One region of the Oryzomonas rubra genome, then DNA from elsewhere that is predicted to be linked to it. Evidence: riboswitches for the same ligand, from Rfam matches in the RefSeq annotation. Region 1 holds a riboswitch; each other region holds the start of a gene.
The links. A riboswitch is a leader RNA that binds a small molecule or an ion and turns the genes downstream of it on or off. The one in region 1 is predicted to bind cobalamin.
Positions count from the first base shown of each region.

Region 2: another riboswitch for cobalamin. It lies ahead of cobU (bifunctional adenosylcobinamide kinase/adenosylcobinamide-phosphate guanylyltransferase); the one in region 1 lies ahead of ET418_RS03610 (TonB-dependent receptor plug domain-containing protein).
Region 3: another riboswitch for cobalamin. It lies ahead of ET418_RS06425 (energy-coupling factor ABC transporter permease); the one in region 1 lies ahead of ET418_RS03610 (TonB-dependent receptor plug domain-containing protein).

Region 1 is NZ_SRSD01000002.1:150,399-160,374, forward strand. It holds gene ET418_RS03595 (ABC transporter ATP-binding protein) at 1-691, opposite strand, end outside; gene ET418_RS03600 (FecCD family ABC transporter permease) at 691-1,662, opposite strand; gene ET418_RS03605 (ABC transporter substrate-binding protein) at 1,659-2,531, opposite strand; gene ET418_RS03610 (TonB-dependent receptor plug domain-containing protein) at 2,531-4,357, opposite strand; cobalamin riboswitch at 4,369-4,575, opposite strand; cobalamin riboswitch at 4,799-4,988, opposite strand; gene ET418_RS03615 (TIGR03915 family putative DNA repair protein) at 5,132-5,935, opposite strand; gene ET418_RS03620 (putative DNA modification/repair radical SAM protein) at 5,935-7,221, opposite strand; gene ET418_RS03625 (metallophosphoesterase family protein) at 7,280-7,960, opposite strand; gene ET418_RS03630 (glycerate kinase type-2 family protein) at 7,957-9,288, opposite strand; gene ltaE (low-specificity L-threonine aldolase) at 9,425-9,976, opposite strand, start outside.
Region 2 is NZ_SRSD01000003.1:252,754-262,729, forward strand. It holds gene ET418_RS06235 (peptidylprolyl isomerase) at 1-69, opposite strand, end outside; gene ET418_RS06240 (hypothetical protein) at 169-588, opposite strand; gene hemH (ferrochelatase) at 670-1,620, opposite strand; gene ET418_RS06250 (cupin domain-containing protein) at 1,721-2,038, opposite strand; gene groL (chaperonin GroEL) at 2,299-3,945, opposite strand; gene groES (co-chaperone GroES) at 4,112-4,399, opposite strand; cobalamin riboswitch at 4,752-4,940, shown strand; gene cobU (bifunctional adenosylcobinamide kinase/adenosylcobinamide-phosphate guanylyltransferase) at 5,048-5,581, shown strand; gene cobT (nicotinate-nucleotide--dimethylbenzimidazole phosphoribosyltransferase) at 5,625-6,680, shown strand; gene thiC (phosphomethylpyrimidine synthase ThiC) at 6,704-8,011, shown strand; gene ET418_RS06280 (PPC domain-containing DNA-binding protein) at 8,040-8,462, shown strand; gene cobS (adenosylcobinamide-GDP ribazoletransferase) at 8,459-9,196, shown strand; gene cobC (alpha-ribazole phosphatase) at 9,233-9,835, shown strand; gene ET418_RS06295 (YajD family HNH nuclease) at 9,965-9,976, shown strand, end outside.
Region 3 is NZ_SRSD01000003.1:279,402-289,377, reverse strand. It holds gene ET418_RS06445 (putative nucleotidyltransferase substrate binding domain-containing protein) at 1-1,140, shown strand, start outside; gene ET418_RS06440 (sugar phosphate isomerase/epimerase family protein) at 1,146-1,997, shown strand; gene ET418_RS06435 (energy transducer TonB) at 2,057-2,929, shown strand; gene ET418_RS06430 (cobyrinic acid a,c-diamide synthase CobB) at 2,926-4,326, shown strand; cobalamin riboswitch at 4,446-4,614, shown strand; partial or broken gene ET418_RS06425 (energy-coupling factor ABC transporter permease) at 4,641-5,662, shown strand; gene recO (DNA repair protein RecO) at 5,652-6,383, opposite strand; gene ET418_RS06410 (ChaN family lipoprotein) at 6,489-7,736, shown strand; gene ET418_RS06405 (DJ-1/PfpI family protein) at 7,771-8,397, shown strand; gene polA (DNA polymerase I) at 8,545-9,976, opposite strand, start outside.

The sequences.
Region 1 (9,976 bases):
CCATCTCATCCGTGAGGACGCTGCCGGGATCGCCTTCGGCGACCACCCGCCCGCGCTTGAGCAGGAGGAGCCGGTCCAGCAGGGCTCCCATGCCGATATCGTGCAGCGACAGGCATACGGACACGCCTTTATCCCGGGCAATGTCCTTCAGGAGCCGGTACAGGTCGAACTGGTACCTGATGTCCAGGCTCGCCAACGGCTCGTCCAGGAGCAGCACCCGCGCCCCCTGGACCAGGGTCATGGCGATATAGGCCCGTCGTTGCTCCCCGCCGCTCAGTTCGGCCAGGTGCGCCGCCGCCTTATCCTCCAGGCCCGTGAGATGGAGCGCTTCCCCCACGGTGAGCGCCGCCTCCCCGCCGCGGGGATACGCCCCCATCCCCACGAGTTCGGCCACCCGAAACGGGACCTGGGTATCCAGTGTCTGCGGGAGGTAGGCCACGAGCTGCGCCCGTTCGTTCCCGCCATAGGAGCGGATCGCCCGCCTGCCCACCAGTACCTCCCCCTGTTGCGGGGGGAGAAGCCCCGCCGCAAGCTTGAGGATCGTCGACTTCCCCGCGCCGTTGGGCCCCATGAGGCCGACCAGTTCCCCACCGGCCAAGGAAAAGGACAGCTGCTCCATGAATCCTTGCGGGTTGTAGGAAAACGAGACGTTGGCGAATTCGAGCGTGGTCATGGCGGCATCCTCCGGCATCAGCGGCTCCTCCTCCGTCCCAGGAGGAAGATGAAATAGGGGGAGCCGATGAGCGCGGCGATTACCCCGGCGGGAAGTTCCAGCGGCGCGGCGACGGTCCTGCCCACGGCGTCGGCAACGCAGAGCAGGGTTCCCCCGGCGACCACCGAGAGCGGCAGCACCACGGCGGCGTCCGAGCCCACATGGCGGCGAACCACATGGGGGACCACGAGCCCGATGAAGCCGACAACGCCCCCCATGGCGACCGACGCTGCGGTCATGAGCGACGCGGCAATGAAGAGGACGAGCCGTTCCCGCGCCGGGTTGAAGCCCAGACTGTAGGCGATATCGTCCCCCAGGGTCAGGGCGTTCAGCCCCTTGCGCCGTGCCACGGCGAGGGCCAACCCGGCAAGGATGAAGAGGAGCCCCACGGGGAGCAGCCCCCAATCCACCAGGGAGAGATCGCCGGACATCCAGAGGATGGCCCGCCTGAGGCCGTCGTCCACGGAAACGGTCATGACCAGCATGAGCAGGGCGGAGAGGAAGAAGCCGACGCCCACGCCGGCCAGGAGGAGCCGGTCGGGCTGCAACCCTTTCCAGCCGCGCCCCAGGATAACGACGGCGACACCCGTTGCGATGGCCCCCAGAAACGCCAGCAGGGGAACACTGAGCGCGAGCAGGGAGAGGCCGAACATGAGCCCGAACGAGGCGGCCAGGGATGCGCCGCTGGAAATGCCCAGGATGTACGGGTCGGCCAGGGGGTTGCGGAAGATCCCCTGGAGGATGGCTCCCGACGCCCCAAGGGCGCCTCCCATGAGCAGGGCGGCGGCGGTCCGGGGGAGCCTGATGGCGAGGAGCGTCCGGCACGTTTCCCGGTCCATGGTAAAGGGGTTCAACAGTCGCGGGCCGCTGGCTATCGAGATAATGATGACGCACAACGCGGCGACGCACAGTGCCGTTGCCACGAGAGCGGTGCCGTTAGCACGCTTCACGGCATCCTCCCGCAGCGGGCCAGCTCCGCCAGGCCCGCCGGTATCCTCGGCCCGGGGCGATACAGGGCGTCGTCCATGAAGCAGACCCGCCCCTTCTGCACCGCTTCGAGCATGCCGATGCTCTTCAGGAATCCCTTGGAAAGCGCCCGCATGTCGTCGTGCCCCTTGCCGATCAGGATCACATCGGGCCTTCGCTCGATGACCGCCTCCAGGGAGAAGCGGGGATAGGCGGCCTTGGCGTCGGCGGCGATATTGTTCAAGCCGCTCATCTTCATGGCATCGTCCAGGATCGTACCGGGCCCGGCCACGATAAGGGGGCTGGGCCAGATGACGAAGATCGCCTTTCTGCCCCCCCTGCCCGCGCCCGCTTGCGGTGGCTTCCCCCGGTGCGACGCCGCGACGTCCCGGATTGCCGTCTCCAGTTGTTCCGCAAGGCGGTTGGCGGCGGGAGAGGCCCCCAAAGCCCGGCCCATCTCCCGGATGCCGCCGGGCAGTTCGGTCAGGCGCCGGGACGTGAAGACATAGGTTCGGATACCGAGCCGGGCCAGCCGTTCGGCCACGGCCTTCGGGTTCCCGTCGCTGGTCATGACCACCAGATCCGGCTTCAGGGCGACGATCGCCTCGATGGACGGGTTCGCCATGCCGCCGATCTTCGCCTTGCTCCGGGCCGCGGCGGGGCGGTCGCACACCGTGGTCACCCCCACGATCCGCTCCCCCAGCCCCAGGGAGAACATGATCTCGGTCATGGCCGGGGCGAGGGAGACGATCCGCTGCGGGGGCCGAGGAGTGCAATACGCGGCCCCATGCCATCCGCAGAGGATGAGCAGGCAGAGAACCCACCGCGTTACGCCGCGCAGTTTCCGCGCCACTAAAACGCAACCTTGACACCGCCAAAGGCGGAGATTCCGGGAGTACCATAGCCACCGGCCTCCTCGTACGATTTGTCGAAGAGATTGTCGATTCGTGCAAAGAGCGAAAGGTTTTTGTGCAGGAGATACGAGCCCTTCAGATTGACAAGGGCATAGGGGGACAGGTCCCGATTCAGCGTCGCATCGTACCGCTTGGCAACATACCGGTATTCACCGATCACCGTCAGCTTTGCCAGGGTATATTCAACGGATGACGTGAATTTGTTCCGTGGGCGGAGCGTAAGAGAGGCTCCGGTGTCCTTGTTGACCGCGTTGAGGTAGGTGTAACCGGCATTCAATTTCAGATCGGCGAGAGGAAGGGCGGTTGCCGTGACCTCCACCCCCTCGGTCAGAGCGTTTCCGATATTGACGGCGGTGAAGGTATTCGGGTCCGACTGGATGAGGTCATGGTAGCGCTGCCAGAACCAGGTCGCGCCGATCACCAGCTTCTTGTCGAGCAGGTCCTTTTCGACACCAACGTCGTAACCGATGCTTCTTTCCGGTTTCAGATCGGGGTTGCCGTAGTTCGGATAGTAAAGCTCATTCAGCGATGGTGCCCGAAATCCGCTGCCGAGATTTGCCTTGAATCTCATCTCCAGCGGCTTGAGGTTATAGAGCACGCCGGCCCGGTAGGTGACGGCATCGCCAAAGGCCGAATGATCGTCATAGCGCAGCCCGGCGTTGAGAATCAGGGCATCGTCGAGCAGGCCGAGTTTGGCGTTGAGGTAACCGGCCCTGTTGTCAATCGACTCGTCGAATGCCCCCTCATTATTGGCCGATTCGTAGCGGTAGGCAAATCCCCCGGTTATGGTCAACGGGTGCAGATCAAGCGTGTGTTGCCAGTCCAGGAGTTCGGTGGTCGCGTTGATCCGGTAATTATTGTAGGCGGTGACAGGGTCCGTGGCGTTCAGGTTATCGCGGAGATATGAGAGCGTCAGACTCTGTTCGTACTTCTCCCAGGGGAAAATCCTCCCGGTGGCGGCCACGAGATAGTTCTCGTGCTTTTGGCTATAGTTCCGGGTGTCCACCGGCCCGGCTCCGAAGGCGTAATTGTCGAGCTGCGTCTTGTCCGCCCCGTAGCGCAGGTTGAGTTCGATGGAGGCGTTGTCGGCCGGGTTGGCGCCGAGCCGAGCCGATACCGACTTGTTCGTGGTGCCGTTCGGCACCGAGCCGTTTTTGGCTGTGGGGATACCGTCGGTGTCGAAGTAGGTGGCGGACAGCCGGTAACTCGTCTTGTCTGTGCCACCGGAAACCGAACCAGCCGTCCTGACGGTGGAAAACGAGCCCCCCTCGACGCTCAGGCCGGCCTTCGGTTTGCCTTCCCCCTTTTTGGTGATGATGTTGACCACGCCGGCCATGGCCTCCGAGCCGTAGAGGGTGCTCTGGGGGCCTTTGATGATCTCGATGCGCTCGATATCGGTGGTCAGCAACGTGGACAGGTCCGCGGAACCGGTGGTGGGGCTGTTGAACTTGATGCCGTCGACCAGCACCAGCACCTGATTGCTGCCGCCGCCACGCATGAGCAGGGTTGCGTTCGTACCGGGGCCGCCGTTTTGCACGACCTGCACATCTGGCTGGAGCCTCAAGAGGTCAACGACAAAAGGGACGCCCCGTTTCTCCAGATCGGCCCGGGTAATGACGGTCATATCCTGCGGGACGCGCTCCACGGACTCTTCCCAGCGGGAAGCGGTTGCCACGATCTCCGGCAGGACGGCATCAGGCGGTTCGGCAAAGGCCGGGGTAGACAACAACAGTACGCACAACAGGTTTACAACGTTCTTCTTCATGACATTCCTCCCTCGAAATTACGAATGGAGCGGTCTTCCGGCTCAGGGCCACCTACTCGCCCGCCTTCCCAGGATTGCTCCCAGTGGCTGTTTCGCGCTGAGCGCGACGGGGTTTCGTTCCCATTACGGCTGCGGGGCAGCGGGGGAATGGCTCCATCGGGAGCGGCACCCCTCTTCCTCACATCCATTCGGTGATAACTCTAATTAATGCGCGAAATCCTTTTTGAAATCGTTCTGCTTAGGGTGCGCCGTTTTCGGGGAACCGGACGATCAGGGTCTTTTCCCATAACCGGTCCCGCGCCCTCGCCAGCCAGAGGCCATAAATCTTCATCAAACAGGGAAAAGGCATAAAAAAAAGTCCGCATGTGCCGAAGCATCAAGCGGACTTTTCGTATTCAAAGTCTGGTAATGGATTCACTCTTCCCTTACCACGGGGAATTTTCGAGTGCTGAGATCAGGGCAGGTCTTCTGGCTCGCGATTCATCCTCCGGGCGCCTTCCCGGTCTTTCGACCAGTGACGTAATGCCCTTCGTCATCGCTTACAGCGGCGGGTCCGCGGGGGAATGGCTCTTCGAGCTGCACCCCTCTTCCCTATCAAGCCCTTGCGGGCACCGTGATCCGGTATTCGGTTTTTGTTTTTATCGGCTATATTTAGCGCAGCATCAATATCACAGCACTATATGATGTGTCAACGGCCATTATTGAAACTATTCTGGTGGAGACACGGACGTCAGAGCCATGCCTGGCGCGAGGAGCCGTGAAGGCGCCACGGCTTCAGGACTCCTCCCCGCCGAACTCCACCAGGTGGGCGCGGAAACGCAACGGCACGAGTTGCTGCTGGAGCCGGGGATTGTGGCGCTCCGGTATGGCCATACGCTGGAAGTAGCTGCGCCAGAGGCGGCTGCACACCTCCTCGTCGGCGGTGTAGCCGGGCGGGCTGGTCAATTCCACCTCCCTGACCAAGCGCCACGTCTCCCGGTTGAACACCGCCGCCTGCGAGCGGCGCAGGTCGTGGATCATCCAGTCGCGGTCGTTGAGCCGTTCCGTGAAGAAGGGGGCGATGAAGGCGAGGATGTCGACCGCCGGCTCGATCCGGGCGTAAAGGAACGAAGTGCCCTTCTCCCCATCTCCCTCACCCCACGAATCCCCCACGGGCCACGTCACCTCACGGAAACGCACGAACCCGGTGAACTTGTGGGCCTCGTGGGAGACCGCGCGGGCCAGCCGGTTCACCGTGCAGACCGGCTCCTGGGCCAGCATGTGCTCCAGACGTTTCCCCTGTTTCAACCCCACCAGCACATAGCGCCACAGCAGCTCCTCCACCCCGGCGGCTTCGCTGTGAAAGGCGTAGCGCAGGGTGGCAAAGGCATCTCGCGACACCGCCGTGACGAACCGCTCCCGGAAGCGGAGCGCCGTTTCACGCTCCGTGGCCACATCACGGGGGACGCCCGCGAACAGTCCCGCCCCGCTCTCGGCCCCCGGCCGCAGGAACTCCGCCTCCCCGCCCCCGGATTCGAGGCACAGAGCCAAGGCGCAGAGGAACCCCTCCAGGGTCCCGTCGTAGCGGTAGCACACCATCACAGCTCCCCCGTCAGGGCCGAGGCGTCAGGGGTCGCCGGAAACAGTTCCAGTTGATCCAACCGGGCCGGACGCCGCTCCGGCGCCAGGAGCCGCGCCACCAGGGTGGCCCCGTCCAGGCGGATTCCCCCCAGGTAACGGCCGCCGGCGGTCAGAAAATAGCGCGCCCGCTTGAGCACCACCCCGAGCCGTTTCAACTCCGCCTCCCCCAGCCGGGCATGGCGGCGGGCCGCGACGATGCGCTGGGCCGAGCGCACGCCGATGCCCGGCACCCGGAGCAGCACCTCGTACTCGACGCTGTTCACCTCCACCGGGAACAGGTCCAGGTGGCGCACGGCCCAGTCGCTCTTGGGATCGAAACGCATGTCCAGGTTGGGACGGTCCTCGTCCAGCAGCTCGTGGGCGGCGAATCCGTAGAAGCGCAGCAGCCAGTCGGCCTGGTACAGGCGGTGCTCCCGCAGCAGGGGGGGCGTGGGGAGCGCCGGCAGGCGACGGTCGCTGGAGCCGGGCACAAAGGCCGAGTAGTAGACCCGCCGCATATCCAGGCGGCGGTAGAGCCCCTCCGCCAGGGTGACGATCTCCCGGTCGCTCTCGGGGGTGGCCCCCACGATCAACTGGGTGCTCTGTCCGGCCGGGGCGAACTGGGGCGCCTTGCGGGATTTCTTGCGCTCTTCGCGGGCCGAGGCGATGAGGCCGCTCACCTGGCGCATGGGGGCGATCACCGATTCCCGCGGCTTGTCCGGCGCCAGAAGCGCCAGGCTCTGGCGGGTGGGGAGCTCGATATTGACGCTGACCCGGTCGGCGTAGCGACCCGCCTCGGCCACCAGCAGCGGGTCGGCCCCCGGCACGATCTTGAGGTGGACATAGCCGTTGAAACGCTCCTCGTCGCGCAGTTTGCGCACCACGGCGATCAACTGCTCCATGGTGTGATCGGCGGAACGGGTGACGCCGGTGCTGAGGAACAGCCCCTCGATGTAGTTGCGGCGGTAGAAATCCATGGTCAGCCGCACTACCTCCGCCGGGGTGAAGGCGGCCCGGGGGATGTCGTTGCTGCGGCGGTTGACGCAGTAGGCGCAGTCGTAGATGCAGGCGTTGGTGAGCAGAATCTTGAGGAGGGAGATGCAGCGGCCGTCGGCGGTCCAGGTGTGGCAGATCCCGGCAACGGCGGTGCTCCCCACCCCGCCGGGCGTGCCCCTGCGGTTGCTGCCGCTGGAGGAGCAGGAGACATCGTACTTGGCGCTGTCGGCCAGTATTTCCAGGCGTTGTTCGAAAGTCCGGTTGTTCATGGGGGCCCCGCATTCGTGGTGCGGAGAAGTATAGTAAATAAATACGACAAAATATGTCCTACCGTTCGATGTTTTCCTGAAAGACCACCCGCATGCTGTTCAGCTCCAGGGCCGCCAGGTATCCCATGTCGGGCCGCCGCGCGGTGACGCAGCCGTTGTCCAGCATGATCTTGTCCGACTTCAGGGAGGCTTCCAGTTGGTGGCGCGAGACCATGGTATGGCCGCAGATGAGCCGCCTGCCGCCGATGCGTTGCCGATCCACCACGTCGGAACGGGTCCAGAGCATGGCCTCGGTATCGTCAAAGGGGTCGAAGGGGGGCGGCGGGTCGAAGTTGAGCCCGGCATGGACGATGACGAACGCATCCAGCAGGATATAGGGGGGGAGGGAGTTGAGGTACTCCAGGTAGCGGTGGGGAATGTCCCCCGGGCCGTCGGCCTGGAAACTGGCCAGGGTGGTCAGGCCGCCGTTGGCGGTCCACATATCCATGGCCGGCCGGCCGTAGGGGGCGCGCAGGCACATTTCCTCGTGGTTCCCCTGCACCGAGGCCACATTGTAACCGGCGGCGGTCAGCTCGAAGATAAAGTCCAGCACCCCCTTGCTGTCCGGTCCCCGGTCGATCAGGTCCCCCAGCAGGTAGAGGGTGTCGCTGGGGGTAAGGCGGACCCCCCTGGTGACCAGCTCCCGCAAGGTGCGGGCGCAGCCGTGCACGTCGCCGATGACGAAAACGCGGCGGCTCATGGCGTCACGCTCCCGCCGGTGATCAGGCAAATCTGCAGGTCCATCACATTGGTCCCGGTCGGCCCGCATCTCAGCAGTGCGCCGCAGGCATCCAGCAGCGGGTAGGCGTCGTTGTCCGCAAGGCTGGCCACGGGGTCCAGACCCGCCCGCCGGGCCAGGGGGACGGTTTCCCCATCCACGATAGCCCCGGCCGCGTCGGTCGGCCCGTCGATGCCGTCCGTACCGGCGGACAGGAGGGTGATGCCCGGCGTAGCCGCGACCTCCAGGGCAAAGGCCAGGGCCAACTCCTGGTTGCGCCCTCCCCTGCCCGTTCCCCGCACCGTGACCGTGGTCTCGCCGCCGCTCACCAGGCAGCCCCGCTGCCCCGCCGACAGGTTCGCCCGGCAGCGTAGCGCCTCATGGGCCAGTCGCCTGCCCGCCTCCCGCGCCTCACCGGCCACGATCTCTTCCGAAATGTTCACCTCCAACCCCAGGGCCTGGGCAGTCCCGGCGGCAGCGGAGAGGGCGTCCCGGTTGCGCGCCGCGACAATGCTCTCCACCGTTGCGAAGAGAGGGTCGTCCGGCTTGGGGGTCTCGGCCACCATCCCCGCGTTCCCCTGTTCCAGGCGTTGACGGACGGCAGGGGGCACCCTGTCCGTGAGGCCGAAGCGCCCCAGCACCCCCAGGGCATCGCCAAAGGTGGTCGGATCGGCCACGGCCGGGCCGGAGGCGATCACGTCCAACCGGTCCCCCGGCACGTCCGAGATCATGAGGGCCATAACCCGCGCCGGAAAGGCCAGGCGGGCCAACTGCCCCCCCTTGACGGCGGAGAGGTGCTTGCGCACGCAGTTCAACTCAAAGATATCGGCCCCTGCCGCCATGAGGAGGTGGGCCGTGACCCGCTTCTCCTCCAGGGTGATCCCCTCGGCCGGTGCCGCCAGCAGGGCCGAACCGCCGCCGGAGATCAAAAGGAGCAGCAGGTCGCGCTCGCCGCAGGTGTGGGCCTGGGCCATGATGCGCCGGGCCGCCGCCTCCCCGGCGCTGTCCGGGTGGGGATGGCCGGCGAAGGCGACTTCTATCGTTTCCAGTTCCCCTTTTTTAAAAGGAGGAGTGCCATGGGGGGCGATCACCAGCCCGGAGGAGATAAGGGCGCCCAACCGCTCCTGGGCGGCCAGGGCCATGGGGATGGCCGCCTTGCCGAAACCGGCCACCACGAGGCGTTGGAGCCCCTCGTTGCGCAGGCGCTCCCCCACCCGGTCCAGGTGCGGGGCCAGGGCCGCCCCCGGCTCCACCGCCCCCAGAGCGGCCTTGAAGAGGGTGTGCAGGGTATGTCTGGCTGTTTCCGTCACAGGCAGATCGGCCCTTCGCACACGGTTTGGGCCGGCTTGCGCCGGTAGCCAGCGGTCTTCCCCCGGCGTTTTTCACTCCCCTTTATCATGGCGACATCCTTTCTATCAGCTGTCGGAAAGCAGCCAAGACGAGCGATCACCCCCGGCTGAAATACTGCTTCACGGCGCGGACAAAGGCGTCCATGTCCGTTACCGTCACATCCAGGTGGGTGACCAGGCGGGTCGTGGGGGTCACCTGCACCAGCATCCCCCGCTCGGCCAGGTATGCCTGCAACGGCGCGCACGCCTCTTCCGGGAACCGGGCAAACACCATGTTGGTGGCCTGCCCCGTTACCGTGACCTGGTCGATGGCCCCGAGCCCCCTGGCCAGATGCTCGGCATTGGCGTGATCCTGGGCCAGCCGGTCGAAGTGATTGTCCAGGGCGTACAGGCATGCAGCGGCCAGAAAACCGGCCTGGCGCATGCCGCCCCCCAGCACCTTGCGCCAGCGGTGGGCGCGCTCGATGAACGCATGTGACCCCACCAGTACCGATCCCACCGGCGCCCCCAGCCCCTTGGAAAAGCAGATGGATACGGAATCGAACGGCCCACACGCCTGGGCCAGGGTTTCATTCCGGGCCACCGCCGCATTGCAGACCCGCGCCCCGTCCAGGTGCAGGGCCAGGCCCCGTTCCCGGGCCAGGGCGGC
Region 2 (9,976 bases), on a different contig from region 1:
GCCGGCGGCACAGGCGATACCCGTGAATACGAAAACAGCTATAAGGGCCACTACTGATTTTCTCAACATTGTGGTTCTCCTTCACATAATAGATTAAAGATTGTTCGCGAGATAGTGCCGGCATGCGCAGCACGATCCCTTGAGATATATACCCGGCACCTAGTTCCCTCAGGGCCGGTTCGGGCACGGCTTACCGTTGCAGCCTGGGTTCATAGCCCTGCCGCACCCCATACCCATTGCGATGCACTCGCCGTCACGTTTTCCGCTCGCGGGAAGACCGCTCTGGACACGCAGAGCACTGATCCTGGCCTGGATCGCGGCGATATCGGCCTGCAAAGCCGCCACCTTAGCGGCATCCGGGACGCCCTTCAAGTTTTCACGCTGCAGATCGAAACGCCTGTTCATCATCTCCTGGCGCAAGTCCAGGGTGTCCTGCTGAAATTTCCTGAACTGCTCAGACTGGCCGGCGTTCTGGGCGCACTTTGCGCAGCCGCCATTCATACCGCCCATGGGGTCGCCGGCGAGAGCCATACTCCCGATGGCCAGAGCCAACACCAGGACCGTCAGAGTTAAAACGAATGCTTTCATAAACCTACCTCCTGAAAATTGTTATCATCTAATTATGTGCAACATCCTTCGGCAAACAGGAAATCATCCGAAAGCGGACCGCTACCCCAGAGAGCGCACCAGATCGGCCAGACACTGGATAAAGGCGGGCGAGCTATTGAGGGACTCGCTGCGCCGAAAGTTCGCAATGCCCAGTTTTTGTGCCTCTTCCCGGTACTGGATATCGATTTCGTAGAGGGTCTCGATATGGTCGGAGACAAACGAAAGCGGCACCATCAACAGATCCTTGCAGCCAGCCTTCGCCAGTTCGCCGATCGTGCTCTCGGTGGAGGGCTCCAGCCACTTGACCGGGCCGGCCCGCGACTGGAAGGCGAGATGGTGCTGGATGCCACCGAAATGTTCCATCACCAGCCGCACCGTGGTCTGGATGTGATCGAGGTAGGGATCGCCGGAATCGATGAACGACCGGGGCAGGCCGTGGGCCGAGAAAACCAGTTGCACGGCGCTCCGGTCGGCAAATCCGGCCAGCCCCTGTTCGACCTTCTCCACCAGAGCCCCGATATAACCGGGATGATCGTAGAACTGGCGGATAGAGCTCAGATCGAAGCGCACCTTTGCCTGGGCCAGCACCCGCTCCAACTCGTTGAAACTGGAACCGGTGGTGGCCCGGGAGTAGTGGGGGTAGAGCGACAGCGCCACGACCCGGCTGATGCCTTCCCGCTTGATGGCCGCCAGGGCCTCGATCGTGTCCGGCTTCCAGTAGCGCATGGCCACGAAGCAGCGGTACCCCTCCCCCAGAACCTTTTCCAGCTCAGCGCCCTGCTGCTCGGTCAGCTCACGCAGGGGGGACTTCCCCCCCATCCGCCGGTAATACTCGACCACCGTCTTGGCGCGCCGGTGGGAGATGATCCGCGCAATCACCGGCTGTAGGAAGGCCGGGCCGATACGGATGATATCCCGGTCCGAAAACAGGTTGCAGAGAAACGGTTCAACGGCGTCCAGGGAATCCGGGCCGCCCATTTGGAGCAGCAATACAGCGGTTTTTTCAGACATTTTGTTCTCTCTCTCCCGCCACGCAACAACGGAGGCCGCACCAAGGACAGAGGCACACGGCAGCCCCTCCGTATTCGTCGTACCGGCGTGGCGGATGTGATTACGCGCGGATCATCACCAGCAGCATCTTGAACGGCTTGACCGCCTTGAGTGCATGGGGTTTGTTGGCCGGCATGATGATCATCTGGCCGGCCCCTACCGTCTGGGGGCTCCCTTCGATGGTCACCTCGGCCTCGCCGTCCACCACCTGCACAAAGGCGTCGTAGGGGGCGGTATGTTCGGAAAGCCCCTGCCCGGCATCGAAGGAAAACAGCGTCACCGTTCCGATTGTCTTGTCGATCAACGTCTTGCTGACCACCGAGCCGTCCTGATAGGCAACCAGGTGGCTCATGGTCAGGGCTTTTCCGATCAGGTCCATGTTCTCCCCCTCTTTCAGCCAATAGAGTCTGCCAGCGGCGCCATAATATGATGTAACCACCTTCCAGGCAATAGTTTAAACGCAAAAGGCCGGAGACATGGTGTCTCCGGCCTTTTGCGTTTTTTCATACCAGTAGCAGGAACGTCGATTTTTCGTCAGATCAAGGCGCCGAGGAAGAGCGAGGAGGCGTAGCAGCGCTACGCCGCACGAGTGACTGACGAAGGCAACGCCGAGCTGGCGTAAAAGCGGCGTTACCCGATTTAGTACATGCCGCCCATGCCGCCCATGCCACCCATCCCGCCGCCCGGCATAGCAGGCAGTGCGGATTCGTCCTTCGGCTTCTCGGCGATGAGGGCCTCGGTGGTCAGCATCAGGCCGGCGATGGAAGAGGCGTTCTGTAGGGCCGAACGGGAAACCTTGGTCGGGTCGATGATGCCGGTCTTGATCATGTCAACGTACTCGTCGGAGGAGGCGTCGTAACCGAAAGCATCCTTGCCGTTCTTGACCTTGTCCACCACGATGGAGGCGTCGATGCCGGCATTGTCGGCGATCTGGCGGATCGGAGCTTCCAGGGAGGCCCTGACCACGTTGACGCCGAACTGCTGCTCGGCTGTCAGCTCGAGGCCGTCCAGCACCTTGAGAGCGCGGATGTAAGCCACGCCGCCGCCAGGGACGATGCCCTCGTCAACGGCTGCGCGGGTAGCGTGCAGTGCGTCTTCCACGCGGGCCTTTTTCTCTTTCATCTCGACTTCCGTAGCGGCACCGACCTTGATGACGGCAACGCCGCCCACCAACTTGGCCAGACGTTCCTGAAGCTTCTCGCGGTCGTAATCGCTGGTGGTTTCCTCGATCTGGGCGCGGATCATCTTGACGCGACCCTGGATGGCCTCTTCCTTGCCGTCGCCATCGATGATGGTGGTGTTGTCCTTATCGATGGTGATGCGCTTGGCGCGGCCCAGCATCTCGATGGTGGTCTGGTCGAGTCTGAAACCGACCTCTTCGGAGATCACCTGGCCGCCGGTCAGGATGGCCAGGTCTTCCAGCATGGCCTTGCGGCGGTCGCCGAAACCGGGAGCCTTGACGGCAGCGACGTTCAGCACGCCGCGCAGCTTGTTGACCACCAGGGTAGCCAGCGCTTCGCCTTCGATGTCCTCGGCGATGATCAGCAGCGGGCGGCCGGTTTTGGCGGTCTGCTCAAGAACCGGGAGCAGGTCCTTCATGTTGGAGATCTTCTTGTCGTGGATCAGGATCACGGCGTTCTCAAGGGTTGCTTCCATGCGCTCCGGATCGGTAACGAAGTAGGGGGAGAGATAACCGCGGTCGAACTGCATCCCTTCCACGGTCTCCAGGCTGGTTTCCATGGCCTTGGCTTCCTCGACGGTGATGACGCCTTCCTTGCCGACCTTCTCCATGGCCTCGGCAATGATGTCGCCGATGGTCTTGTCGTTGTTGGCGGAGATGGTGCCGACCTGGGCGATCTCCTTGTGGTCCTTGATCGGTTTGGAGATCTTTTTCAGCTCATCCACGATGGTTTCCACGGCCTTGTCGATGCCGCGCTTGATTTCCATCGGGTTGTGGCCGGCAGCGACCAGCTTGGAGCCCTGACGGTAGATGGCCTGGGCCAGAACCGTGGCGGTGGTGGTGCCGTCACCGGCGACATCGGAGGTCTTGGAAGCGACTTCCTTCACCAACTGGGCGCCCATGTTTTCGAATTTGTCTTCCAGTTCGATTTCCTTGGCAACCGTCACGCCGTCCTTGGTGATCAGCGGCGCGCCGAAGGATTTGTCGATAACGACGTTACGACCCTTGGGGCCGAGAGTAACCTTAACGGCGTCTGCCAGGGTGTTGACACCCTTCAGAATGGCGTTACGACCGTCCTGGTCGAACTTGATAATCTTTGCAGCCATGTTTTATTCCTCCATGTATGAAATTTTTATGGTGTGATCTTATTGCGGCACAGCAAAAGGCTCCAGATGCAAGGCGCGCGAGGAGCGGGGCGCGAGGCGTACCGGAGGTACGTTGAGTGTCCCGCGACGAACGCAACGCCGCAGATGGACCTTCGGCGAAGTCGCTCTATTCTACGATGGCCAGGATGTCTTCTTCCCGCATAATCAAAAACTCTTCACCGTCCACCTTGATCTCGGTGCCCGAATATTTGCCGAACAGGACTTTGTCCCCTACCTTCACGTCCAGCGGCAAAACCTTGCCGTCTTCGGTCTTCTTGCCGTTGCCGGCAGCCACGATCTCGCCACGCTGCGGTTTTTCCTTAGCGGTTTCAGGGATGAAGAGCCCCCCAGCCGTCCTGGTTTCTTCTTCTACCCTCTTGACGAGGATGCGGTCCTGAAGTGGTCTCAAACTCATGTGTCCTTCTCCTTTCTATTACCGTTGGTGGTGTAAAATCATAGACAAGATTAGCACTCGCAACGACCGAGTGCTAACGTAGGGGAATATAATCAACAGGGGGGTAAAAATCAAGGGGTGTGATAATTTTTTTCCCAACAGACCGTTATATTTGCCGAAACGGGTTCATCATCCGATCCGCCCGCCCGATCGGGACAAGTTTTCCGTTTTCAATTTTATGGCAACCGTCTGGTCCACGCGAATTAAATATGCCAGCAAATACGGGCAACTACCGGAATACGCGTAACGACGGCATGCCGCCCGTCACTTTCCGTTTTGACAATTGGTGTGCCGTCTGGTACAAAATCCGCAACTGTTTATCAACCGGTCTGGTGCCGCGCTCTTGATCAGCGCGGTTAAAAGGGAAGAGGGTGCAACTCCCTCGCTGTCCCGCAACTGTAAGGGGGGACCGATGCCGCAGAACGCCACTGGGGAAACCTGGGAAGGCGCGGCAGAGGAATGATCCTCAAGCCAGGAAACCTGCCATGCCGATGCTTTTGGGACCTCCGTGGAACGAGGGGCCGGAGCCGGATAGCATATTCATCCAGGTATTTTCGAGCCCCTGCCCACGTGTTAACTGTGGCAGGGGCTTTTTTGTTGGAGGAACGCATGGCAAAAACTATCTTCATTACCGGCGGGGCGCGAAGCGGCAAGAGCCGTTTCGCCGAGGAACTGGCCCAACAATTCGGCGCGCCGCTCTGCTATCTGGCAACGGCCCAGGCACTGGACGACGAGATGACGGAACGGGTCAAAAGACACCGTCAGCGCCGGGGCGATGCCTGGCAGACCATTGAGGAGCCTCTGCATCTGTCCCATGCCTTGGCCCGTTGCGACGGCACCGGCAAGGCGGTTTTAGTGGACTGCATAACCCTGTGGCTCTCCAACCTGCTCTTTCACTACGAAGAGCGGGACGAAGACGCCGAGGCGTGCATCATGGAGGATGTGCGCCGCCTGACGGCCACCCTGCGTGAGATGCGGACCCCGGTCATTGTGGTGTCCAACGAGGTGGGCCAAGGGATCGTGCCGGAAAACCGCCTGGCGCGCCGTTTCCGCGACATCGCCGGCCAAACCAACCAACTCCTGGCGGCCATGGCGGACGAGGTGTATGTGGCCATCAGTGGAATACCGATCAAGTTGAAATAAATCAGACATTTAGAGAAGAAAACTCACGAAAAGGAGATTACCAATGAATATCGTAGAGACCACGCTGGAACGCATCAAGCCGGTCAACGCCGAACTGCTGCAACAGGCTCAGGCCAAGCTGGACAACAAGACCAAACCCCTGGGCTCCCTGGGCAGACTGGAGGAATTCGGGCGCCGTGTCGCCGCCATCAGCGGCACCATGAATCCCGACACCACCAAGAAGGTCATCTTCACCTTTGCCGGCGACCATGGCGTGACCGACGAGGGGGTTTCGGCCTTCCCGAAAGAGGTCACGCCCCAGATGGCCTTCAACATGCTGGCCGGCGGCGCCGGAGTCAACGTGCTGGCCCGCCATGCCGGGGTCGAGGTACGGCTGGTGGATGTGGGGATGGACTATGACTTCAACGGGGCCCTTGGCCTGATCGACCGCAAGGTGGCCCGCGGCACCAAAAACTTCGCCAAGGGACCGGCCATGACCCGCGACCAGGCTCTGGCGGCCCTGAAGGTCGGCATCGACCAGGCCGACCAGTGCAAGGCGGAAGGGGTGGCCATGGCGGGAACAGGGGAATTGGGCATCGGCAATACGACCCCCTCCTCGGCCATCATCGCCGCCATCTCCGGCATTTCGGTCAAGGACCTGACCCACCGGGGCACCGGCATCAACGACGCCGCCCTGGCGAACAAGATCCGCGTCATCGAACAGGGGCTGGCCCTCAACCGCCCCGACCCAAAGGACCCTCTGGACGTACTGACCAAGGTGGGGGGACTTGAGATCGCCGCCATTGCCGGCCTGGTGTTGGGATGCGCGGCCAACGGCATCCCGGTGGTGGTGGACGGCTTTATCTCCACCGCCGGGGCATTGATCGCCTCGGAAATGCACCCTAATGTGCGCGACTATATCTTTGCCGCCCATGCGTCGGTGGAAATCGGCCACCGTTTCATGCTGGAACGGATCGGCGCCACGCCGATCCTGGACCTGAACATGCGCCTGGGAGAAGGCACCGGCGCCGCCCTGGCCATGGGCCTGATCGAGGCTGGGGTAAAGGTCTTGAAAGAGATGGCCACCTTCGAGCAGGCTGGGGTAGCGGAACAACTATAACCGGACAAGGGGATCATTCCACCATGAAAACTCAGATAGAAGCAGCCCGCGAGGGCATCATCACCCCCCAGATGGCGGCAGTGGCGGCAGACGAGGCGCTGTCGGCGGAGTTCGTGCGCAACACGGTGGCCGAGGGGCGGATCGTCATCCCCTGGAACCACGGCCGCAAGCCCAAGGCAACCGGTATCGGCTTTGGCCTGCGCACCAAGGTCAACGCCTCCATCGGCACCTCCTCGGACATCATCGACTACGAGGCCGAGGTGGCCAAGGCGCGTGCCGCCCTGGAAAGCGGGGCCGATACCCTGATGGAACTCTCCGTAGGGGGCGACCTGGACCGGGTACGGCGCGAGGTGATCGCCTGCGTTGACCTCCCTGTGGGCAACGTACCGCTTTATCAGGCCTTCTGCGAGGCGGCCCGCAAATACGGTGACCCGAACCGGCTCGACCCCGAAGAGCTTTTCGACCTGATCGAGCGGCAATGCGCCGACGGCATGGCCTTCATGGCGGTGCACTGCGGCATCAACCTCTCCACCATCGAACGCCTCAGAAAGCAGGGATACCGTTACGGCGGCCTGGTTTCCAAAGGTGGGGTCTCCATGGTGGCCTGGATGCTGGCCAACAATCGGGAAAACCCGCTCTACGAGCAGTTCGACCGGGTGGTGGCGATCCTGAAAAAATACGACACCGTACTCTCCCTGGGGAACGGCCTCAGGGCCGGGGCCATCCATGACTCCAGCGACCGGGCCCAGATCCAGGAACTGGTCATCAACTGCGAACTGGCCGAACTGGGGCGCGACATGGGGTGCCAGATGCTGGTGGAGGGACCGGGGCATGTCCCCCTGGACGAAATCGAGGGGAACATCAAACTGCAAAAGCGCATGAGCGGCGGTGCGCCCTACTACATGCTGGGGCCGATCACCACCGACGTGGCACCCGGCTTCGACCACATCACCTCGGCCATCGGCGCGGCCCAGTCGGCCCGCTTCGGCGCCGACCTGATCTGCTACATCACCCCGGCCGAGCACCTGGCCCTGCCCAACGAAGATGACGTTCGCCAGGGGGTCAAGGCCGCCAAGATCGCCGCCTATATCGGAGACATGAATAAATATCCGGACAGGATGCGGGAACGGGACAAGGAGATGTCCAAGGCCCGCCGCGACCTGGACTGGGAAAAGCAGTTCCAGCTGGCCCTCTATCCCGAGGACGCCCGGGCCATCCGCGCCAGCAGGATACCCGAGGACAGCGCCACCTGCACCATGTGCGGCAACTTCTGTGCCTCCCGGGGCGCAGGAAAGCTCTTTGCAGATGACCTGAAACAGGATAAGATCTGACGATCACATCGGCAGGAAAAGAGACACCGTGTACAGTTCCATTACATCGCTGTCGTTACGGCTACAGCCGGGGGATGACATTCGCAACTCCTTATCCCGCCTGCTCCTGGATCGGGAACTGCCGGCAGCCTGCGTGCTCAGCTGCGCGGGCTGCCTGAGCCGGGCAGCCCTGCGGCTGGCCGGCAACGGCGGCGGCACCATCATCGAGGGGCCGCTGGAGATCGTTTCCCTCTCCGGCACCCTCTCCCCCCAAGGCCCGCACCTGCACATCGCCTTTGCCGACAGCATCGGCCGCGTGCTGGGCGGGCACCTGCTGGACGGCTGCATCGTCCTGACAACGGCAGAGATCGTTCTAGCGATCCTGCCCGACGTGCGCTTCTCACGCCGCCACGACGCCGCCACCGGCTATGCGGAGCTGGTCATCACCTCTCCTGTCGAAGTAACGCCATGAAACCCTATCTTGTCGCCTTCCAGTTTCTGACCATCATACCACTCCCTTTCAAGGTGAATTGCGAGGCCCGGGACCTGGGGCGTTCCACGGCGGTCTTCCCCCTGGTGGGGCTGACCATCGGCGCCCTGCTGGCCGGGCTCAACTGGCTGATCACCCCCTGGCTGGCCCGGCCGCTGACCGACGCGCTGCTGGTTACCGCCCTGGCCGCCGTGACCGGAGCCCTGCACCTGGACGGCCTGGCCGACGTCTGCGACGGCATCGCGGCCCGGGGCGGCAGGGAACGCTTCCTGGAGGTCATGAAGGATTCCCGGGTCGGCGCAGTCGGCGTCGTCGGCATCGTCCTCGACCTGCTCCTGAAATGGCAGGCCTTGCTGGCGGTGCCGGCCGGCATCAAGATGCAGGCCCTGCTGTTCTTTCCGGCCCTGGCCCGCTGCGCCCAGGTCCTCGCCATGACCGGCGCCCGCCATGCCCGCAAGGAGGGGCTGGGCGCGGTCTTTATCCAGGGCACCGGCAATGCGCGGCTGATTGCCGCCCTGGCCCTGACCCTGGCAGCGGCATTTGTCCTGCCGCCCCTTACCGGCCTCTCCGCCTACGTCGCCGTCATCCTGTTGACCGTGGCGCTGCGCTGCTACTTCCAGCGCCGGCTGGACGGCCTGACTGGCGACGTGCTGGGCTGCATCAGCGAACTGGCCGAAATCGCGGCCCTGGTGGTCATCTCCATCAGGTTTTCCTGATCCTCCCAGACTACCTTTGAAAGGAACCATACAGACATGACCCCGGCAACCCGCATCTACCTCATTCGCCACGGCCAGGTGGAAGGGCACGACCAGCCCCGTTACAACGGCCAAACCGACGTGGGCTTGACCGATGTCGGCCTGGAGCAGTACCATGTTCTCAAGGAGCGCCTGGCCGGAAAACCGCTCTCGGCCTGCTACACCAGCGACCTGTCGCGCTGCGCCATCGGCGCGGATATCATCTGCGGCCAGTTCGGCATCGAACCGGTGAAGAGGCCGGAGTTACGGGAGCTGAACATCGGCGTCTGGGAAGGCCTGACCTGGAAGGAGATCGCCCAGCGCTGGCCCATGGAATGGCAGGCGCGGCTGAACGATCTGGTCAACTACCGGGTGCCCCGGGGCGAGAACCTGCTGGATGTTGAGGCGCGGGTCATGCCGGTCATCGGGGAGATCGTGGAGCGCCACAAGGGGCAGGAGATACTGGTGGTGGGGCACGGCGGGGTCAACCGTATCGTGCTCTTGAACGCCATCGGCGCACCCTTGGCCGGGATGTTCAACATTGAGCAGAACTACGGTTGCCTGAACATCATCGATTACTATGTCGACGGCAGGGCCACGGTCAAGCTGCTGAACGGGTGAACGGCCGTGCAATAAGCCCGTCTGCGGCGTACCAAGGGGCACGCCTCATGCTTCAGGGGCCGCACGCCTTGCATCTGGAGCTTTTTGCCCAGCCGTTGCCGAAACATTTTTTGAGAAAGGAATTTCACCATGACACCCCCA
Region 3 (9,976 bases), on a different contig from region 1:
AGCGCCCCCTGTCGCTCCGAGGAGGCGGAGGGGCTGTTCGGCGAAACCTGCCGGGAGCTTGAGGCGCTTGCCGGCGAAAACGACGAGCGGATGGCACGACTCGATCGGATCGTCGTCGAGACGACGGCAAGCGTTGACCCGGTTCGCCTCGGGGAACTGTGTGCAGCCTTCTATGCGGAACTCTACGACCACTTCGGCCGCTACGGTTCCTGCGTGGCCTTTTACCATCTCAGCACGCTCTTTTTGCACGCGTTGAGCGGTTCCCTGCACCGCTACACCCTGATCCAACTCGGGGAGTCCGGCAAAGAACTGCATGACACGACGCTCGTGGCAATGGGAACGGCCGGCCGCCGGGAGTTTTCCCCCTTCTGCCCGCTGCAGTTGGCGCTGGTCCTTGGGCGGGACGACAGCGGCGACCTGGAAGCGGGCTCCCGGTATGCCCGTATTCTCCAAGAGGGTTTTGCGGCCTGCGGCCTGCAAGTCGATGGCGACGTCGCCCCGGTACATCCTCCGTGGCGCGGCAGCCTGCCGGAGTGGAGCCAGCGCCTGGAGCAAGGCTTGGCGCGGGGGAAGCAGAAGGAATTGGTCGAACTGCTCAGGTTGGCCGATCATGAAGTCCTTTTTTCCGCCGAGGGGGGGGGGGGCGAGTTCCGGGAGTTTGTGCTGTCGCACCTGCAACAGGACCGCCGGGCCATGGGTGATCTTGTGACCCGCTTGCTGGGGCTGTCCAACGGCATAGGGATGATGGGGGGGTGGCGTCTGGAGAAGAGCGGACCGCAGCGCGGGCTGTTCAGGCTGTTCGAGCATGCCCTGCTGCCGCTCTCGGCCGCGGTCGCCGCCCTGGCCCTGATCCACCGGGTCGATGCCCCCGATATCCCCCAGCGTATCCGGGTGCTGCTCGGGCGCCAGGCATTGGATGTGGATACCGCCGAACGTTTGCTGCAGTCCTGGCATATCCTGAACGAACTGCGCCTGATGCGGGAACGTGAATTTTTCCCGGCCAGGAACAATGGGGCGGCTCTCTACCTGGACGTCACGAACCTGGACGAAGATACCCTCGGTATGTTCAGGGATGCGCTGGATACCGTCGGGACGGTCCAGCGTCTGGTGAGTGTCGTCTATAACGGGACGGAAGAGTAGCCGCCGTGCAGATCACGCTCTCCACAGGCAGCCTCTTCACGTTCCCCTTGCCGCGGATCTTGGACCTTGCGGCGGCCGCCGGTTTTGACGGGGTCGAGTTGATCATCAACCAGGACTTCCAGAAGATCAACCCGGTCAGGCTGATCAGGTCGCTGCAGCAGATCACGGTGATCCACTCCATCCATGCGCCCTTCATGCCCCTGGATGGCTGGGGCGGCCCGGCGGATTCCCTGCGGCGGAGCGTGGCCCTGGCCGCGGAATGCGGTATCCCGCTGGTGAATTTTCATCCGCCGTCGTGGATGAGCTTTGAGATTGGCTACTGGCGCTGGCTCTACAGCGTGATCGATTTTCAGAAGGACGTGGGGCTGGATGGCCTGGTGACCGTCACCTTGGAGAACATGCCCTGGGTGGGCAGGATGAAGATCAATCCCCATATCCTGTCCAGCACCCAGCGGATGATCGAGTTCATCCGTGACCACAACCTGTTCATGACCTTCGACTGTACCCACATGGGATCGGGCAAGGCCAATTTTATCAACGACTTTTACCAATTTTACGAATCAGGGCGCATCAGGAATATCCATTTTTCCGATTACGGGCAGGGGCGGGAGCATCTTTTACCGGGGCACGGCATGCTGCCGCTGACTCGCTTCCTGAACCACTTGCGAAACACCGATTATCAGAGTACGGTAACGCTGGAACTTGATCCGTCCGAATTCCCCAAAGCGGAGCATATCATCCTGGAAAGCCTGAAAGAAATCCTGATGTACCTGCGCGCCGAAACCGGCAAGCAAGACGATGCAGTATTGAATTACGACCGGGGCTTCCAGGCCGTTCCCCTGCCCGAGGCGGGGTAGCCGCCGCCCGACGGCGGCATATCCGATTTTTTATCTTTTTTTCCGAGTGACCACCCTGCATGTCTGACAAATATATCGAAAAAACCTTTATCTATCTCCTGGTAATCTCCGTGGCGCTGCATGTCGGCATGTTTGCCCTGATGTACTATCTGCCCCACGAACAAAAGCCGCCTCCCAAGGAGCCGGTGTTCATCGACATACAGCAGATCCCGGAGCTGAAGCCCCAACAGCCCACGCAGCAGGAGACAAAGCGCTTCTCCGAGCAACGGCAGCGTGTCCCCCGTGAGACGGCCCCCCGCGGGAACGCCCCCCGGGACAGCTTCGGGCCGGCGCCTCAGCCGGCCGCAAAGCCCCAGCCCCAGGAGGCCGGGAGGAGCGCGCACCGGCAGGCCCCCGTAGGCAAACAGTCCCAGACGTTGCCCCCAAGACGCCAGGAATCCCCCCTGGCGCCCGGCTCGTCGGTTTCCAGCCTGCTCAGGCCAAAGTCCCAGAGTAGCGCGCCGCAGATTTCCCCGCACCAACTCTTCCCGAGTGCGCAGCGTCTGGCCAAGCTTGAAGAGGGGTATCGCCGCAAATTCGAGAACGACGTAGCCGAGGGGGACACCCGCTTTCTCAACAGCGACGACATCCAGTTCGGTTCGTTCCTGCGCCACTTCGAAACCGCCGTGTACGGCGTCTGGCGCTACCCCCAGGAAGCGGCCATGAAGGGGATCGAGGGGGTCACGCCGGTGCGGATCACCTTCAATCGGCGCGGAGAGATCGCCAAGGTGGAACTGCTGGAAAGCTCCGGCGCACGGATACTGGATGACGAGGTTCTGCGCACCCTGCGCTCCATCGGTCCGGTGGGGTCGTTCCCCCGGGGTTATGACAAGGAAGAGTTTCATTTGATCGCATTTTTCCAGTACGGCGGCGCAAGACGGTCGTTGCGGTGACACGGCGCGCCTTTCTCATCGCCGCTCCCCAGAGCGGTTCCGGCAAGACCACCGTGGCGCTGGCCGTCATGGCCGCCTTCAAACGGCGCGGGATGACGGTTGCGCCCTTCAAGTGCGGCCCTGATTTCATCGATCCCGGCTACCATCGCCTGGCCACCGGTCGCCCCTCCGTCAACCTAGACGGCTGGATGTGCCCGGAGGAGTTCGTGGCCGGTACCTTCCGCCTGCATGGGAAGGGGGCCGACGTGGCGGTCATCGAAGGTGCAATGGGGCTGTTCGACGGCATAGGCCACGCATCCATGGAGGGGAGCAGCGCCCAGGTGGCCGCCATTTGCGGCGTGCCGGTGGTGCTGGTGGTCAACGCCCGTGGCATGGCGGCCAGCGCGGCGGCCCTGGTCAAAGGGTTTGCCGGGTACGACGAACGCGTCAGGATTGCGGGCGTAATTTTCAACAATGTGGGGAGCGAGTCCCACGGCGAGCTGCTGCGCCAATCCCTGGCAGCGGCACTGCCGGAGTTGACGGTCTTCGGCTGTATCCCCCGGGACGAATCCCTGGGGATACCGTCGCGGCACCTGGGGTTGGTCACGGCCGAGGACAACCCGCTGTCGCCCGACTACCTGGAGCGCCTGGCCGCTCTGGCGGAGAACCGTCTGGACCTGGGGGGGCTGGCAGACATTCAGGTCCTCCCCGGCCCCCCTTTTCTAAAGGCGGGGACTTCGCGGGATGCCTCCACGGGGGAGATTCCGCCCGTCCGTATCGCCGTGGCCCGGGACGCGGCCTTCTGCTTCGTGTACGAGGACAACCTGCGCCTGTTGCGGGAGGCGGGCACCGAGATCGTCCCGTTTTCGCCCCTGGCGGATGTGCACCTGCCGGCCGATATCAACGGCATCTACCTGCCGGGGGGGTACCCGGAGCTGTATGCCGAGCGCCTGGCCGCCAACGGCGCCATGAAGGCCGCCGTGCGGGACGCCGTCGAGGCGGGCATGCCGGTGTATGCCGAGTGCGGCGGCTTCATCTACCTGACCCGCGGCATGGAGGCCGGGGAGGGGCAACCGGCGGCCGATTTCGTCGGCGTCTTCCCGGTGCGGGCGCGCATGTTGCCGAAACGCAAGGCGCTCGGGTATCGCCAGGTCGAATGTGCGGCGCATTCCGGTGCCATAGCCGCCGGGGGGAGCGCCCGCGGCCACGAGTTCCACTATTCGGAGGTCGGGACGATGCCCGATCGCATTGAACGGTGTTACCGGGTGTCCCGACAGGGGAGGGAGTTTGGCCGGGAAGGGTATCGCTACAAAAACTGCCTGGCGTCCTACATCCACCTGCATTTCGGCAGCAACGGGGCAATCGCGCCTACCTTTGCAGATGCCTGCCGAAAGTTTGAGGTATCCCCGAATTCGTGACGCCTTCATGGCTCCTCTCCCTCGGCATGATGCCTCATGGGCGGCGATGGACCCCGGCGTGGCGCTCGATCCATTGTTCAGACTGGATTCGGGTTGTCTTTTGCCTGTTGCCGTGCTACAAAATCGAAACTGCTTCCGGTCCAAGGGAAGCCGGTGCGAATCCGGCGCTGCCCCGCAACTGTAAGGGGGGACTGTCACCGCAGGAGGCCACTGTCCGTAAAGGATGGGAAGGCGCGGTGACGGGACGATCCCCGAGTCAGGAGACCTGGCTGGAAGCCGCATAAACACTCCGACCGTGGGGAAGGGAGCGTACCATGAAACATCCTGCGTTACTGTTGTTGTCCGTTTGCCTGCCTGTCGTTCTTCTGCCGTCCTCTTCATTTGCCATGCACATCTCCGAGGGGATTCTGCCCTTTTCCTGGGCAGCGGTCTGGTTTGCCGCGTCGGCGCCCTTTTTGGCCCTGGGGTTGCGCAGCCTGACGCGCCGTTCGGCCCACGACCTGTCCAGCAAGCCGCTGGTGGGGATGGTGGCGGCCGTGGTGTTCGTCATCTCCTGCATGCCGGTGCCGGTGCCGACCGCCGGGACCTGCTCCCACCCCTGCGGTACGGGGTTGGCCGCGATCCTGCTCGGCCCTGCCATGGGAGTTGTGGTGGCTGCGGTCGCCCTCTTGATCCAGGCGCTCTTTCTCTCCCATGGCGGCCTCTCCACCTGGGGCGCCAATCTCTTTGCCATGGGGGTTGTCGGTTCCTTTACCGGGTTTATCGTGTTTCGAGGCGTGCGCGCCTGCGGCGCCGGACCGGTTGCGGCCGCCTTCGTGGCCGGACTCCTGGCCGATTGGGCCACCTACGCCACGACCGCCATGATCCTGGCGGCCGGTATCCGGGGGACGAGCCCGTTCTGGCCCCTGGCCGGCAAGATCGCCCTGGCGTTCGTCCCCACCCAGTTGCCCCTGGGGATCATCGAAGGGGTCATCACCGCCGGCATGGTCTCACTGCTGCGCAAAAAACGCCCGGACCTGCTCGCCCGCACCGCTTTGGCGGGAGTCGACGGAGGGAAACGATGAAACGCCGCATCATCATGATAAGCGTGTTGTTGTGGTCAGTGGCAACGGTTTCCCCGGCTGTGGAACAGTGGCAGGGGATCGATGAAACCGTTGTTCAGAAGATCGCCAGGGAACATGGCCGCGAGGCCAGAAAGCCGCTGATCGATACCGGCGAGGGGGATATACAGTTGTTCGTGTTCCTGCTGGCGGGGGCGGTGGGCGGTTTTGCGGCCGGGTATTGCTGGCGCGCCCTTTTGGACGGCAGGAAGAAGGATGACAGGACTAAGGAGTGACCTGTCCCAGAAACTCCAGGCTCTTCAACCGGCGTCCGGCATGGGTGGCGATGGCCCGGTCCAGAAGCGCCCCCCCTTCCGTCAGGAGGTCGGGCGGAAAGACGACCTTGCCGAAGGTGCCGGTTGTCATGCAGGCGCCCAGGGCTTTGAGGGCTGAGGGATGCAGCGGCCTGCCGGTCGGGGCGCAGGCCCGGCACACCGGTTCGCCGTTCTCCTGCAAAAGTACGCCGGCAGTGCCAAAGGGCGTGTCGCAGCGGGGACAACTCTCCAGCGAGGGGCGATAGCCCAGGATGTTCAACAGATTGATTTCAAAGAAACGGCGGTCGCTATCATCGGCCGCCGTTTCCGTTTCCAGGCGATCCAGGTAGGCGGCCAGCAAACGGTAGAGTCGCGGCAGGGGGTGTCCTTCGGGGGTCATGGCCTCCACCACCTCGCAGGCATAGAGCGCATGGGCAATGGCGGGCAGGTCGCCACGGATGCGGGGGTAGATGGTGACGATCTCGGCCTGTTGCAGCCCTGCCAGTCCCTCCCTGACCCGGACCTGGGCCTCGATGCGGGCAAAGGCCTCCAGCGCCGCGCCGAAACGCTTGCGGCTCGTGCGCGCACCGCGGGCAAAGGCCTTGATGCGGCCATGCTCCAGGGAGAACAGCGACGCGATCCGGTCGCTATCGCCGTAATCGAGCGTCGAGAGGACTATGGCCTGAAGTTTTTCGGCATGCATGGGCGGCCCATTGATCTGTTGAAATGTGGGATGGATTTATTTATTCTAGGCCAAGACACAAGGCAAGAAAAAAGTTCACGTACCCCTTTCTCACGAGGAGGCAGTATGGTCCGTTTCTCTCCATTGGTTTCCGTAGTCGCCCTGGGCCTGTTCGCCATGACCGCCTGTGCCCCCGTCGGCAGGCAGGTGATGGGCGACCCCCAGGATCCTTATCCGCTCACGGCGCCGCCCCGTGTCGGCCAGATCGTTCACCTGCCGACCGGCACCCTGGTCAGCCCGGCCCAGATGCTGGCCGTGGCCACGGACGCGCGCATCGTCTATGTCGGCGAGACTCATGACAACCCCGCCTCCCACCGCCTGGAACTACAGGTCCTCCAAGCTCTCGCCGAGCGCTATCCCGGCCGCCTGGCACTGGGCATGGAGATGTTCGTGCGCTCCCAACAGCCGGCCCTCGACCGCTGGGTTGCCGGCGAGCTGGATGAAAAGGCCTTTCTCAAAGAATCCCGCTGGTTCGAAAACTGGAACATGGATTTTGCCTATTACCGCGACCTTTTGGACCTCGCCCGTGAACGACACATCCCGGTCATCGCCCTGGATGCCGAGAAGAGCCTGGTGAAGGCGGTGCGCAGCACGGCCCCGGAACAACTCGGCCCGGCCGAGCGGGCCCAGTTGCCGGAACTCGACCTGACCGATCCCTACCAGCGCGGCCTGGTAACGGCCATCTTCGGCGATCACAGCCACGGGGGGATGGCGATCGATGGCTTTATCCGCGCCCAGACCCTGCGGGACGAGACCATGGCCGAATCCGCGGCCCGCTACCTGGCAAGCCCGGACGGCGGGGACAAACACTTGCTGGTGGTCGCCGGGGGTGATCATGTCAGCAGCGGCTTCGGCATCCCGCGCCGGGTATTCCGTCGTCTCCCCGCCTCCTCGGTCATCATCGGCGGCAAGGAACTCGACATCCCGCCCGACAAACTGGATCGCCTGATGAATGTCACGGTCCCCGATTTCCCCATGGTGCCGTACGATTTCCTGGTGTACCAGGCCTACGAGGACCTGCCCGAACCAGGGATCCGTCTCGGCGTGATGATCGAGCCGGCGCCCGGCGGCCGCGGTCTGGCGGTAAAGGGGGTGCTGCCCGGCTCCAATGCCGAACGGGCCGGCCTGCAACCGGGGGACATCCTGCTCTCTCTCGACGGCGAACCGCTGACGGGAAATTTCGACCTGACCTATGCCGTGCAGCGGAAACATCCCGGCGACCGCGGGGTGGTGCTGGTCGAACGGCAGGGGAAAAGCATGAAGCAGGAGATCGTGTTCCTGGCTCCACAGAAGGGGCAGCACCACGGCAAGTAGCCGTAATCACACCACGGGAGAGCGGGAGGGACGCATGGAGAGGAAACGGGTGGGGATCGTGTTGTTCGACGCCGTTGAGGTGCTCGACTTCTGCGGACCGTACGAGGTCTTTTCCGCGGTGCGGCTTGATGAGGCGAAGCGGCGCGAGGAGCCTTCCCCCTTCGAACTGCTGCTGGTGGCCGAGAAAAGCGATACCGTGACCACCTCGGGCGGGATGAGGGTCACGCCCGACGCCACCTTTGCGACCTGCCCCCGGTTGGATGTCCTGGTCGTGCCGGGCGGTTGGGGCACCCGCAGGGAACTGGGCAATCCGGCCATGCTCCAGTGGCTGCGGGAGCGCAATGCCCACGTGGAGACGCTGGCCTCGGTCTGCACCGGGGCCATGCTGCTGGGCTCTGCCGGCCTGCTCGACGGGCTGCACGCCACGACCCACTGGCGCTCCCTGGATTGGATGCGCGACTCGTTTCCCGCCGTGACGGTGGAGTACGGCCGGCATGTGGTGGAGGACGGACGGGTCGTGACCTCGGCCGGCATCTCGGCCGGGATCGACATGGCGCTCAAGGTGGTTGCCCGTTACCACGGCGAGGAGGTGGCGCGGGCCACGGCCCGGCACATGGAGTACCCCTATCCCGACAGCAATGCGCGCAGGGTGCCGTTGTAGCCTCTAGTGGGCTGTTGAAAACCTCAGGTTGTTCAAAAATAGTCAGATCGTTGCCTCCGCAGAAGGCCCTGCGGAGGCGTAGCAGCGCTACGCCGCACAAAAGGGCTTTCGAGGACGGCTGCGAGATGGCTATTTTTCAACAACCTGCTAGTGCGCCTCGCTCCAGTTCTTCCCATAGCTGATATCCACCTTGAGCGGCACCTTCAGCTCCACGGCGCGGGACATCTCCTCCTCCACCAAACGTTCCATGGGGAGCAGTTCCTCCTCCGGTATCTCGAAGACCAGTTCGTCGTGCACCTGCATGGTCAGGCGGCTCTTCAGCCCCTCGGCCCGTATCCGTCCGTCCACCCGGATCATGGCGCTCTTGATGATGTCGGCCGCCGAGCCCTGGATGGGGTAGTTGATGGCGTTGCGCTGGGCGAAGGCCCGCACGTTGCCGTTGGTGCTGTGGATATCCGGTATGGGGAGTCGCCTCCCCAGGATGGTTGTGACGTATCCGGTCTCTTCCGCCTGGCGGATGCAGGAGTCCAGGAAGCCGACCGCGCCGCTGTGGCGCTCCTTGTAGGCGGCGATGAACTCCTCGGCCGTCTTGCGGGCAATGCCCAACTGCTTTGCCAGGCTGAAGGCCCCCTGGCCGTAGATGATGCCGAAGTTGATGGTCTTGGCCTGGCGGCGCATCTCGCTGGTGACCATCTCGGGGAACAGGCCGAAGACCTCGGCCGCGGTGCGGGTGTGGATGTCTTCGTCGTGGGCGAAGGCGTGGCAAAAGACCGGGTCGCCGGAGAGGTGGGCCAGCACGCGCAGTTCGATCTGGGAGTAGTCGGCCGAGAGGATGACGTGCCCCGGCGGGGCGATGAAGGCGTGGCGGATACGGCGTCCCTCATCGGTGCGGACCGGGATGTTCTGGAGGTTGGGATCGGAGGACGAGAGCCGTCCGGTGGCGGTGACGGTCTGGTTGTAGGAGGTATGCACCCGGCCGGTCCTGGGGCAGACCAGGCGCTCCAGGGCATCGCTGTAGGTGGACTTGAGCTTGGTCAGGCCCCGGTAATCCACGATCAGGCGGGCAACCTCATGCTCCTCGGCCAGGGCGCTCAACACCTCGTTGTCCGTGGACCAGCCGGTCTTGCCCTTGGTCTTCTTGCCGGTCTTCAGCCCCATGCGTTCGAAGAGCACCTCGCCCAGCTGCTTGGGGGAATTGAGATTGAAGGGGGCGCCGGCGATGGCGAAGATCTGCCCCTCCAGTTCCGCCAGGCGGGTTGAAAAGTCTCGGGAAAGTTCTTTCAGCATCGCCCTGTCCAGCAATACTCCGAAATTTTCCATATCGGCCAGGATCGTCACCAGCGGCATTTCTATGGTGTGGAAAAGTTGTTCAAGGCCGGTTGCAGCCAGTTCCGGCCCGAATTTGCGCCGCAGGAGCCAGGTGGCGTCCGCATCTTCACAGGCATAGCGGGAGGCGGCCTGCACCGCCACCTGGGAAAAATTCTTCTGCCCCTTGCCGGTTCCGGTCACCTCGCTGTAGCTGATCATGCGGTGGTTGAGGTGCTCCTGGGCCAGGGCGTCCAGGCCGTGTCCGCTCCGG